Regions from separate parts of the Shewanella maritima genome, predicted to be linked through region 2. Evidence: predicted binding sites of a transcription regulator. Region 2 holds the regulator's gene; each other region holds the start of a gene.
What was found. Region 2 encodes ArgR, which controls arginine synthesis, uptake and breakdown. Its sites were predicted from a motif close to ANTGAATANNTATTCANT; they were not measured.

Region 1 (3,389 bases), 1.7 Mb from region 2:
AATTTGTTCTGAGTGGTAAACCTCAGTGCCTAAACGATAGTGATAAAAAGCATCTTCCATCCCGACTGCAGCTTCGATACCACAGGTACCGACAACTTCACCGGTTTTGGTGTCTTCCATCACCATTAAGTAGCCTTCGTCCTGCGGCGTTTTAACTTTCTTATTAAAAGAGTTTTCAGCACGCTCGATTTTAGAGCGCAGTAGCTCTTCATTGACTGGCAGCGAGGTAAATCCGTGCCCCGATTCAATGGCAATGCTATGCAAGGCATCATAATCAGAGGCGCGTATTGGCCGAATGATTAACATTTTAATCTCCTAAAGGTGCTGACAAACTGTGGTTTGTCAGCACTAAGACAACAAGTTTAAAAACAATAAACTTGTTTTATCCCGCCACGACTTTAGCTACTGCACGTTCAAAACGTGCTAAGCCTTCTTTGATATCAGCTTCTGGGATAACCAGTGAAGGAGTAAAACGAACAACATTTGCACCAGCAACTAGGCTCATTAAGCCTTCAGCTACTGAAGCAACTAGGAAGTCTCGTGCACGGCCGTTGTACTTGTCATTAAGTACTGCTCCAAGTAATAAACCTTTACCGCGCACTTCACTAAATACATCGTACTTAGCATTAATTTCAGCTAGACCGTCGCGGAAGAGTTGCTCACGCTGTTTAACACCAGCAAGTACGTCATCAGTGTTAACCACGTCCATAACCGCATTACCGATAGCACAAGCTAGCGGGTTACCGCCGTATGTAGAACCGTGAGTACCTACTTTAAGGTGCTTAGCCACTTTTTCGGTCGTTAGCATAGCTGCGATTGGGAAACCGCCACCAAGCGCTTTAGCACTAGTTAGGATGTCTGGTACGATTTCAGTCCCCATGTAGGCATACAAGTCACCGGTACGGCCAATACCCGTTTGCACTTCATCGAATATAACCAATGCATTGTGCTTGTCTGCAAGCTCGCGAACCGCTTTTAGGAATTCTGGGTCACCATTAATGATGCCGCCCTCTCCTTGCAGAGGTTCAAGCATAATGGCACAGGTTTTATCAGAGATTGTCGCTTCTAATGCGGCAATGTCATTGAATGGAATGTGAGTAACGCTTTGTGGCTTAGGACCAAAACCGTCTGAATATGCAGCTTGACCACCAACGGTTACCGTAAAGAAGGTGCGACCGTGGAACGCTTTATCAAACGCGATAATTTGATCTTTTTGCTCACCAAAGTTATCTAGCGCGTAACGGCGTGCAAGTTTTAGCGCAGCTTCGTTTGCTTCTGCACCAGAGTTAGCGAAGTATACGCGCTCAGCAAATGTAGAGTTAACTAACTTAGTTGCTAGCTCAAGCGCAGGCTCGTTAGTCATTACGTTAGATAGGTGCCAAAGCTTCTCACCTTGATCTTTCAACGCTGCAACGAGAGATGGATGACAGTGGCCTAAACAATTAACTGCGATACCGCCAGCGAAGTCGACAAACTCTTTGCCTTCCTGATCCCAAACTCGGCTACCTTCACCACGAACAGGGATTACCGCCGCTGGCGCATAATTAGGCACCATGACTTCATCAAATTGGGCTCGAGTTAAGTTCATTTCAACACTCATCGCTTGTTTTCCTTTTTAGTTAACCGGGGCGCTTAGGCCACCTAAGGCGCTATTTTCTTTATTTTATGTTAGTGAAATAGCGTATGCTTGTTTAATTATCTGAACATTATTAGCGAAAATGTGATCAAAATGCCAGTAATCGACAACTAACTAATGAGACGCTGGCCTAAAAAATGAATAAAGATTGGCAATTTGATGCATACGAAGCGCTTAAATGTAGGTTTTATAGAATAAATAGTCACAAAAAAAGTTGTTTCGACATATTTTGTGTAGCTATTCACCAAAAGTGCATAACTACACATTAACTAATGACCTAAATTAGTGCAAATAACTGCATATTGCAGTTATTTTAACCAGCTTTCGCGAGCATGTTGAAGCTATCTGGCATCCTGCTGTCAACGAGTTACTATCTAGAGAACACTATGACTATTATCCAAGAGTACAAACAATAGCAGTAAGGGATTAAGTTAGCCTGAAACCTTAAAATGTCGCAGAAGCTGCAATGTTGCGAAGTAGGAATGTCCGCGTTATTGGTTTTTTTACAATAAATCTAGCTTGCGGAAGTTTTGCGCTTTTAAACGCAAAATTTCTTGCTCTGAGAATTGATAGTAATCAAACATAACTCGCCGCTCTGCGGGCTCTATCATGTTGATTTCACTTAGTAGATAAACTTTGGCAAAGCTACTCGCTTTGGCAACAATCTGCGCCTCTACCGATAAATCACTAAAGTGATAAGCCTCATCGAGCTCTTTGAGAATGTTAGTCAGCGGACTATCTTTAAACTCAAGTAACTCAAGTAATTGCCAGTTTAGTGAATGTCCATGAGTTAACACCTGCTCATAAACCTTTTGCGAGGGGAACTCGGTCGCCATTACGGCATCATAGACTTCTTTATCTCGCTCCTGACTCGCTTCTCTTAACCACCCCCCCAAGTTTTGTCATATATGCTGATACTGTTATTAAGAATGACCGCTGTGCCCATTTGATACATCAAGGCACTACTATAAATCAAGCTAACGTCCTTCTCATGTAACTGAGCAAGCGCTTGGGCAGCGATGGCCGTGACCATGCTATAACGCCACAATTTACGCGTGGTCCACAATAAATTGGCATTACCTGATGGTAACCAATTACGCAAACTAAAATACGGAATCAACAAACGCAGATTCTCAATACCGATATAGTTCAGCACTAACTTTAAATCTGTAACCTGTACATCAGATGTTTTAGGACGACGATGTTTTGAGGCGGGGCTGTTGATCATGGTTACCAGATCGCGAGATAACCAGCTTAGGTTAGCGATTAGCGGACGCATGCGATTAAGGTTTGGATCGCTGGCAAGTATCTGCTCGATTAGCAATATTTGGCTTTCTTCAAGCTTGCTATTTTCAAGCACAAGTTCAGGTGACGCAAGTTGGTGCTCAATGGCATTGTTAACTGTGCTAGTTAGCTGCGCAGAAACTGCTTTGTAGATTTGCTGTGATTTTGCTTGCTGCTCAACTCGCAAGCGTATCGCCTGGCGCTCTATTTCAAGCTTATTGGCGTCGTTTTCAGCTTGTGCATCGAAGCTATCAACTATTGTATTTGCTTTTTGTTTACCAACAATGATCTTTTGATAGTGGCGTTGCTCCACTTCTATCACTTTGCCAGGCTTAACTCCACCTGCTACCGAAATTGCCACTCACTTGTCCTAAATCTAACTACGTAATAATGTCTGCGTTATACACAATATAGCACTAAGGCTTCCCGAAAGAAGCCTTAGCAGTCAGTTGATTTGAGTTATTTCAAC
Region 2 (3,389 bases):
AATACTAGAGTTAGCATCACTAGACCTGCGCCAGGCACACCTGCTGTGCCGATAGATGCCAAAGTCCCAGTTAGAATAATGGTGACATAATCAACCCAGGTTAGATCAATACCAAAAGCCTGAGCGACAAACAAAGCGGTCACGCCTTGATACAGCGCGGTGCCATCCATATTGATGGTAGTTCCTAGCGGCAATACGAAACTAGAGATCTTCTTATTTACGCCAAGCTCATTAGCACACTTCATACTAGCTGGCAGCGAGCCTGCCGAACTTGAAGTGGTGTAAGCCACAACAATGGCATTGCTAATGCCTTTGAAAAAGTGCACTGGGTTGAGCTTACCCAGTAAGACTAATGCAGCGCTGTAAAAACCTACGATATGTAAAACACAGCCAATGTAAACTGCAGCGATAACTTTAATCAGTGGAAGTAACATGTCTAGACCATACTCTCCAGCAACCCAAGCCATTAAACCAAACACACCATATGGCGCTAGCTTCATCACCATGTCAGTTAGCTTGAACATAGCTTCAGCTAGACTTTCGAATACTTTAATCGCTGGCTGACCACGCTCGCCAATCAGCACTAACGCAATACCTAACGCAACCGCAAATACAATCACCTGCAGAATTTGACCACTAGCCAGTGCAGCAACAGGGTTAGTCGGCACTATGTTAATCAAGGTTTCCATCAACGACGGCGCTTGCTTTACGGTTTCATCAACGCCCGATTGCACTAAATCTAGCCCAGCTCCTGGCTGCAAAATATGCCCCACAAGTAAGCCAATTGTCATTGCGAACGCGGTCGTGCCAAGGTAGAACACGAAAGATTTGAAACCAATCCGTCCCATTTTGGCGGTGTCTTGCATGGAGGTCACACCAACAATTAACGAGCAGAACACCAGCGGCACAATAAGCATCTTAATAGTGTTAACAAAGATAGTTCCTATCGGCTTTAGGTAAGTTGCACTTTCTCCAAGCCCGACACCAACAGCAATACCTAGCGTCATACCAATAAGAATTTGCATCCAAAGCGGAACAGCCATCCATCGAGACCAAGCTCGCGAAAACACTGAAGGGGTTTGCGTTGACATATGTCTTTACCTTGATTTGTTAACTTGCAAAAAATGACGGGGCGCAAGTCTAGCAAGACATACAAAGGCAAAAGATGATCTACGTCATGTGACGCAGGCTGACTGAGAATTAGTCCACTTTGTAACGCATTTTTGCGACAAAGGTGTACTGCACACGCAAACGCTTGTCACACTTTAGTTAAATCAGTGAATTTTTATTCACCAACAAAGGGGTATTCTTGACTTTGATGCAATTTCTATTCAAAATACAGCGGTTTTTTGAATAACAATCATAAGAAGAAACTAACATTATGCCAGCAACCAAAAATCAGGATGAATTGGTAAGGACCTTTAAAGCGATCCTTAAAGAAGAACGCTTTGGTAGCCAGAGTGAAATTGTTAACGCACTTCAGGCGGAAGGATTCAGCAACATAAACCAATCTAAAGTATCGCGCATGCTAAGTAAGTTTGGCGCTGTACGCACACGTAACGCTAAGCAAGAAATGGTTTACTGCTTACCAGCAGAATTAGGTGTACCAACGGCCGGTAGCCCGCTTAAAAACCTAGTGCTCGATGTTGACCACAACCAGGCGATGATTGTAGTACGCACCAGCCCAGGTGCAGCGCAGCTAATCGCACGCCTATTAGACTCCATCGGTAAGCCAGAAGGTATTTTGGGGACGATTGCTGGTGACGACACCATCTTCATCTCACCATCAAATATCACCACCATTGATGACACGCTAGAGACGGTTAAATCACTGTTTAACTACAGCGAGTAAGTCTGAACACAATTGAGAAAGCCACCCTACTCTAGTCTAAGTGAGTCTAGCCAAGGTGGCTTTTTAGTTTCTAACGCAGGAAAGAGTATCAACTAATGCCGAGTTCTCGCTGGCGATACTCCACTCCAACCACTGTATGCCCGAATAAATGAGTTCGACTCTTTAAACCCAAGCAAGAACGAAATTTCGATTAACGGCAAGTCTGTTTGCTCCAAATAATAATCGGCTAAGTGTTGGCGTACCTGTTTAAGCACCAACTGATAACTTGAATCTTGCTCGGTTAATTTTCGCTGCAAAGTGCGCTTGCTCATTGCCAGCTCTGCTGCAACATCATCAATGGCTGATTTCCCTTGAGGCAACAAATCAAGCAAGCAACTAAATACCAGACTAGAAGTTGAGTCCTTTGCGCCGATAGCCTCTAACTGTTCAACTAACCCTTGCTCGTACATGTGCAACATGGTTTCGTTACTGGTTAAAAACGGCGCCTTAGCATCGCTGGCGCTGAACTTAATCGCGGTTTGCACACCTTGGCGAATACTGCAGCCAAAATAATCTTCGTAAGGCTGCATATCATCCAATTGCTCAGGCACGACTATATCAATTGGTTTAATGTGCTGGCGCGTCGCTAGCCTGGTAAGCTGAGTAAAAAACACCAGCTCAACTAAACTCAGTACCTTAGGCAGCTTACCACTATGGCCATAACAGCGTGTTGATAGCTCTGTATATTGCGCTGTTTGCTCTATGTCCAAAATCATCGGCCCTATTAGCGGTTTAAATTGCTTTAGCCGGCTGGCTGCGGCATTGAGATTAGGGCTGCAAATCGCAGCAAAAATTGGTGCATCAAACTGCTCAAAACTCATAACCTCGGCAAACTTGAGTGCAATATCGATATTAGCGGCCTCTGCGGCAGCCTCGATCCCAATCCATAATTGAAAGTACTGCTCAGGCGTTAGCTGCACCTTTGACCTTTTAAACAAACCAGCAGGGAGTTGACTGAATGCAAGAATTTGCTCAAGCTCAAGCCCTAAATCGTTAAATAGCACCAACCAATTACTCGGTATATTAAATTTACTGGCTGTTTTCATTGCAGTTAGCTCCACGGTTAGCTGATATATTAACTCGACTTTTCCATTGCCTGACGCGAAAACTTAAGCACAAGCTTGCGAGGCAGGAGTGGCATAATCCAGTTGAGCATGAACTTAAGTGATGACTCATTAAAGGCCACCAACTCACCTTGCTGCATAGCGTGATAGCCACATTCAGCTACCGAGCGTGGAGTTTTAGCTTTATCAAAAATCTCCACTCCTTCAAGATCACCAGCTTTAACAAAGCCAGTGGCAACCGCACCAGGGCAAAGTGCTGTCACAGTAATATTGTTTGCTTTAACCTCTTCCGCCAATGCCTGTGAGAACGAGGTTACATAGGCTTTCGTTGCGTAGTACACCGCCTGAAGCGGCCCAGGGATAAACGATGCGGTTGAAGACACATTTAAAACCTTGCCGTAATTACGCTCGACCATGCCTTGTAAGTAAAGGTG
Region 3 (3,389 bases), 390 kb from region 2:
TATTTAATGAGACAATTAGCAGACCGATCCTATGAAGTGTTCGCTTTATTATTGTTGGATAGCCAACATAGAGTCATTCAATTTGTAGAACTATTCCGTGGCACCATAAACTGCGCGTCGGTATATCCTCGCGATATAGTTGCGCTTGTGCTGGAAAAAAACGCAGCAGCTGTGATTGTGTGCCATAACCACCCGTCAGGCATTGCAGAGCCTAGTGAAGCTGATCGGCGAATAACTAGGCGGATAAAAAATGCATTGGAAACTATCGATGTTTCTCTACTAGATCATATGGTTGTAGGGGATCTACAGGTAGTCTCGTTCGCTGAGCGTGGATGGATTTAATAAAGATTGCTTGATCTTACACGACATATCGTGTATAAAATGCGCCCTCTTTGTGCCTCGGGCGACGGCCATACGAGGTACATTAATGCTCGAGCGTTAAAAAATTGTTTTGGAGAAGATTGACATGTCAAGAGTATGCCAAGTAACTGGCAAGAAGCCAATGGTTGGTAACAACCGTTCGCACGCTAAAAACGCGACTCGTCGTCGTTTTTTACCTAACCTACAAAACCACCGTTTTTGGTTAGAAGAAGAAAAGCGTTTTGTTCAACTACGCGTTTCTACTAAAGGTATTCGTATCATCGACAAGAAAGGCATTGAAGTTGTAGTTAAAGAACTTCGTGCACGTGGCGAAAAGGTATAATAGAAAATGGCTAAATCTAAAGGTAACCGCGAGAAGATCAAGTTAGTATCTAGCGCTAACACTGGTCATTTCTACACGACTGAAAAGAACAAGCGTAACATGCCAGAAAAAATGGAAATCAAGAAATTTGATCCAGTTGTTCGTAAGCACGTTATGTACAAAGAAGCTAAAATCAAGTAATTGATTTTACTCTTTTAAAAGCCTCCTTCATGGAGGCTTTTTTTTGCCCAAAATTTGACATGCAGTGAAACTCTGCTCTGGATTAGTATCCGCCAGTCGGGCTTTCAAGTTTCACTCAATGCAGGGCTCTCATCTTCATTAAGCCGCTGGCATTGAGCCGAGTGCACCGCTGGCGACTCATTCTTGGCAAATATAGTTGGTGTAATTGAATTATTATTCAATCTTGGTTTGACTTAGCTATCTCGAATTATAGGCTAAGTTAGTTGCGGTCAATATCCTCGCATCGTCAATAATTACTTGGGCTTTAGTGCTTTTCCTCAACCTCTGCCTATCCCGTAATTATATCTTAATAGTCTACTGTAATAATAATCCTTAGTTAGATAAAAATTCTTTCCAAATAAATATAAATGAAATATTATGCGTTTTAACTAGGTATCTATTCAGCTTATGCGGCTAAGGGTAAATAAATTGAGAACCACTGAGCTGGTCGACAGCTTTCGTCATTCAGCTCCTTATGTGAATGCACATAGGGGCAAAACATTTGTCATCATGTTAGGCGGTGAGGCGATAGCTAATGGCCACTTTAAAGCGATATTAAATGATGTCGCCATGTTGCATTCGGTCGGGATTAAAATCGTGCTGGTTTACGGCGCGCGTCCGCAAATCGATGAAGGGCTAATGCGTGCCGGGATTGAGCCGCACTATCACAATGCGATACGTATTACCGACGATGAGAGCTTAAAGACGATTAAGCAGGTCGCGGGTGAGGCGCAGTTTGATATCACCGCGCGTTTATCTATGAGCCTAGGTAACACGCCGATGCAAGGCGCACAGATTAACGTCGTTAGCGGTAATTTCATTATTGCTCAGCCACTGGGTATTGATGATGGCGTTGACTATTGTCTTACCGGTAAAGTTAGGCGGATTGATACGCAAGGGATCCGCCGCCAACTTGATGATAACGACATTGTGCTAATGGGGCCGATTGCAGCTTCGGTTACAGGTGAGAGTTTTAACCTCACCGCAGAAGAAGTTGCGACTCAGGTCGCCGTGAAACTTAAAGCCGACAAGATGATAGGCTTTAGCCAAACTAGTGGCTTGATTGACGCTCAAGGGCGAGTGATAGCCGAGATGATGCCCAATGAAGCGCAGACTTGGCTGGACAGCCGCTGTGAGCAACAAGCTGCGTGTACCTGCAGTGACGCCTTTGTTAAGGCCAGTATTGATGCCTGTCGTCGCGGCGTGCCGCGTTGTCACCTGGTCAGTTACCTGGATGATGGTGCCTTGCTACAAGAATTATTCTCCCGTGAAGGCATTGGTACGCAAATCGTCACAGAAAGCGCTGAGCAGCTCCGTAGAGCGACAATTAGCGATATTGGCGGCGTGCTTAACCTTATTCGTCCACTTGAGCAGCAGGGGATTCTGGTGCGTCGCTCCCGTGAGCAGCTTGAGATGGAAATTGAGCAGTTTATGTTGATTGAACGCGATAACCTAGTGATCGGCTGTGCGGCACTATATCCGTTTGAGGAAGACAATGCTGGTGAGTTTGCTTGTCTTGTAGTTCACCCTGAGTATCGTGATGCTGATAGAGGCAGTGTGCTGCTCAACAATATTATCGCTCAGGCAAGGCTGCGCGGGTACGAGCGCTTATTTGCTTTGACTACTCGTAGTATTCATTGGTTTTTAGAGCATGGCTTTAATATTGTGGATGTAGAGCAATTACCCGCAAAGAAAAAGCAGCTGTATAACTTCCAACGTAATTCCAAGGTGTTGGTGTTAGATCTGTAAATTAGCCCTATTGACTATACGAGAATTCAATGCATAAAAAACCGAAGCCCTTGAGCTTCGGTTTTTTGTTATGACTACTGCTAGCATTCAGCATTATCGCTAACGGCTAGTTCGCTGAGTGGAAGTAAATGCGGTTCATATTAAGGCCGCTGCCAATACAGCTTTCGTCGCCCTCAGCGCAGCCATCATCAAAATCATCGGCTTTTTGCATACGCTCAGCGGCAAGACCAATGCCGATTAAGTACATGCTGTTGCCACCTTTTGGCACCACGATTTTTGGCGTGTCGGGAATGCCTTCACCCGTTTCATAAGACTCGCTCTTATAGGCGCGTCTGCCATGGTGTAAATCGAAACCATACAGATAGCCTTTACCTGTGGTCATACACTGCTCTTGGTCGGTATAGTCGCCTGGTACATAAGTGGTGAAGAACACTCGACCTTTCGCTACGACGGCTGCAGATAAACTTTTCTCGCCAGTGCGCGGTAGGCTGTAGTACCAGCCACGCTTATTGGCAAAGCGGAAGTAGTCGGTTTCAGACGCTGGCGCAGCTTTAGTGGCATTGTATAAGTCACTGAGCATTAGTGGTTCAGGTACTTTATGCGCTCTGCCATTAAATGACTTGGTATTGACGTTACGGTCTTGTACTACGAAGAACTTGTCGTCACGTGTCTTGTCGAGCGGGTGAGGACGGTGGCCGCTGCCGATCACAATGGCATC
Region 4 (3,389 bases), 1.9 Mb from region 2:
TTGGATGATATGAAGCAAATGGGTATCGACTATTGGCGTTTATCAGCAAGAAGCATTGATGATCTTGTCATTGCTGAACAGGCATTTGAGCAGCTTGCAGCACCGGCGATCTCAAAAGCTGACGAGCTTCAATCCCATGAGTTGGGCATAAATCAAAACACTCAATTAGATTGCAATGGTTATTGGTTTGGGCAAGCTGGTATGACTTCGCAAACAAGCTAGGGATATTTCAACATAACTGTGTGCGCAGCGATTAGCGATAACTGCTGCGCACAGCATTTAGTTTAATAATTGCTGTAGTAACTACACACGCCAAACTACTCCAGTAAGTCATGGCTTGCCACCAAATCTCAGGTTTTGGTGAGATAGACGTGATTTGGTCGACAACGATAAGGTAATTAAGCAGTGGTTTTGACTGCGACATTTCAATGTATTGTGGGATAACCAATAAAGCGACATGGGCAACAACCACCCAAAACGCAATAACTCTAGCTAACCACATCAGCTTCGGCGATAAGTATTTGCTAACACTCAATAAACTCACCGCTAATAAAACGCCTGAACAAAGATAAGCAAATACCGCATTCATATGCAGGTGGTGCACATTCATAGGGAACAAACCCGTAGCGGCTAACGTGATAAACTGCAAAGCTAAAGCAAACCAAAAGACGCCGTGAGCGACGCCTTTTGATAATTGCAATGCCAGTAAACAGCTTAGAGCAACACTTAAACTACCAAAAAATAATCCACCATTTAAAAAAACCGCTGCAGGCGATTTTGAGTAGGTACCCAGCTCGCTTAAACTGGTGCGCGCCATAAACTCAGGGATATGCAACAGACTGTCGACCTCAATCAAAATGGCAATAGCCCATCCTAGTGCAATCCCAAATATCCCTAGGGCACCGAAGCGAAATGCTAGATTTGAAATTCTTTTTTGTTGTGTCATCAGTATGCTTTTATTTTTTAACAACTCTAGCTTAACTCAAGTTGAACAAAAAAAAATGGGGCTGCCTCTTGCTTTCACGTAAAGTTAATCAGTTTTTCGTTCAGTAATTATACTACTGGCTATACTCGTTATTAATTTCATTCTAAGTTCCATGATGTGGCAACTGGAACTGACATGCTCAAAACAAAAAAATAACGCCCCACCAAGTAACATACATCTCACACCAAACAAAACACCCACAAACCAGTGGTAAACATTTATTTAACACATTGATTGTTATATATTTTAATATGTGAACCAGACAGCAAAATAACTAATCACTTTAAGCAAATAAATATTCAAACCACTAATCATTTTACTTCAAACTATATTGAGAGTAATCTTGCGCCCTTATGGGAAGGAACTCCTACCTAACTGCGACGGCAAGCTAAACGCAACCTCAGTTGCACTTAAGAACAAAGGCCAAATAAAGTGACCACACAAAAACAACAACACAGTTTAAAAACCATACTGACCTTTTTGATCCCATCAATCATAGGTCTGTTATTATTTATGACACCGATTAGTCATAACGATGCAATCACGATTCCAATTGCAGTATTGTCAAAAGGTGTGCAAGCCTACTTTGGCGATATCATTCCAGCCATTGCAACTGGCATTGTCGTGTTAATGGCTTTAGTCACTATAGTTGTGAAAGTCAGCCAACCGAAACAAGTCACTCAAAGCCACTTTCTCAATACCTTACTTAACGTATCGCCATTTTGGAGCGTAGTACGTGTTTTCGGTGCTATTTTCATTGTGATGGCACAATTTCAGATTGGCCCTGAACCAATCATTTCGGGGGCAACAGGTGGATTTGTACTAAACGACTTGATCCCAACACTCTTCTCAGTATTTATCTTTGCAGGTATGTTACTCCCACTACTGCTCAACTTTGGCTTGCTAGAGTTTTTTGGCACTTTGCTAACCAAAATCATGCGCCCGGTATTTAATCTTCCGGGTCGTAGTGCGGTTAACTGTATGGCTTCATGGTTAGGCGATGGCAGTGTTGGTATTTTGATGACCAATAAGCAATACGAAACAAACTTCTACACTCAAAGAGAAGCTGCTGTAATCGGTACCTCTTTCTCGGCGGTATCCATTACCTTTAGTCTGGTAGTAATTTCACAAGTTAAGCTTGAGCACTTATTCGTACCTTTTTACATAACTGTCTGTTTAGCCGGTATTATTGCTGCGATCATAGTACCTAAGCTGCCACCTCTGTCTTGGAAGAAAGATGAATACATCGATGGTAGTGAAGCCAAACAAGATAGCGAAAGCATTCCTACCGAACATGGAATTTTTAGTTGGGGCTTTGGTCTAGCGCTAAAACGCGCAGAGAAAGCGGGCGGCGTGAAACAACTTTTATCTGAAGGTTCGAAGAATGCCATTGATATGGTCTTTGGCGTTATCCCTGTTGTCATGGCGATTGGTACAGTTGCATTGATTCTAGCTGAACATACGCCAATCTTTACCTACCTAGGCATGCCATTTATTCCGCTGCTAGAGCTATTGCAAATCCCTGAAGCAAGTGCTGCCTCGCAAACGATTGTGGTGGGGTTTGCGGATATGTTCATTCCGTCAATTCTTGCAAGCTCAATTGAGTCAGATCTCACTCGCTTTGTGATTGCTGCGCTATCAGTCACTCAGCTGATTTATATGAGTGAAGTGGGTGCGCTACTGATTGGTAGTAAGATCCCGGTTAACTTCTTCGAGTTATTTATGGTATTTATCCTACGTACTCTGGTCACCCTACCTGTGATTGCCCTAATGGGTCACCTATTGGTATAAAACCTGACCTAACAAGCGGCTTTGCGCAGAGCCTAAAACCTTAAAAGGAGCACTTCGGTGCTCCTTTTGTATTTCATTGATTTTCTCGCAATTATTCAAATTCCACCTACACTTATTTCAGTATCGTTAATACCTTTTACTGAAATAGGAATTGTGCTTGAAAGCGCTTGTAAACTCCCTCAGCCAACTTTGTTTAACCTTGTTGGCCACTCTTGCTTTGAGTGGTCAAGTTGCCGCATCTATACAGTTTGAAACCCTAGCAGCTGAGCACGGTTTATCGATGAATACAGTCAACGATCTAGTTACAGATCAAAGTGGCTATTTGTGGGTCGCGACGCAAGCAGGGCTAAATCGTTACAATGGCGCTGAAATCAAAGTCTATTTAAAAAATGGCAACTCGGGCCCATCAGCCAACCACATAAGCCACCTTTACTACAGTAAGAGCGGACGACTCTGGCTGAGTACCTTAAGCGATGGTATTAATCGCTATGACCACAAAAACGATGCCTTTGAGCATTTTAAAGATGTCACTGATCTGCCACAAACTGGTATACAAGCTATTAGCGAAGACAATGAAGGAAACATCTGGTTCGGTAGTGACCAAGGGATTTTT

Region 1: the regulator ArgR is predicted to act here: its motif matches at 1,826-1,843, upstream of EXU30_RS06475 (aspartate aminotransferase family protein).
Region 3: the regulator ArgR is predicted to act here: its motif matches at 1,088-1,105, upstream of argA (amino-acid N-acetyltransferase).
Region 4: the regulator ArgR is predicted to act here: its motif matches at 1,272-1,289, upstream of EXU30_RS05340 (YjiH family protein).

Annotation. Positions count from the first base shown of each region.
Region 1 is NZ_CP036200.1:1,508,949-1,512,337, forward strand. It holds gene astA (arginine N-succinyltransferase) at 1-306, opposite strand, end outside; gene EXU30_RS06475 (aspartate aminotransferase family protein) at 383-1,600, opposite strand; partial or broken gene EXU30_RS06480 (HDOD domain-containing protein) at 2,140-3,281, opposite strand; gene EXU30_RS06485 (S9 family peptidase) at 3,380-3,389, opposite strand, start outside.
Region 2 is NZ_CP036200.1:3,215,250-3,218,638, reverse strand. It holds gene EXU30_RS13775 (dicarboxylate/amino acid:cation symporter) at 1-1,091, opposite strand, end outside; gene argR (transcriptional regulator ArgR) at 1,382-1,852, shown strand; gene EXU30_RS13765 (AraC family transcriptional regulator) at 1,945-2,937, opposite strand; gene EXU30_RS13760 (SDR family NAD(P)-dependent oxidoreductase) at 2,967-3,389, opposite strand, start outside.
Region 3 is NZ_CP036200.1:2,827,353-2,830,741, forward strand. It holds gene radC (RadC family protein) at 1-342, shown strand, start outside; gene rpmB (50S ribosomal protein L28) at 467-703, shown strand; gene rpmG (50S ribosomal protein L33) at 710-883, shown strand; gene argA (amino-acid N-acetyltransferase) at 1,352-2,671, shown strand; gene EXU30_RS12160 (pilus assembly protein) at 2,778-3,389, opposite strand, start outside.
Region 4 is NZ_CP036200.1:1,266,811-1,270,199, forward strand. It holds gene EXU30_RS05330 (U32 family peptidase) at 1-222, shown strand, start outside; gene EXU30_RS05335 (hypothetical protein) at 254-946, opposite strand; gene EXU30_RS05340 (YjiH family protein) at 1,499-2,776, shown strand; gene EXU30_RS05345 (two-component regulator propeller domain-containing protein) at 2,934-3,389, shown strand, end outside.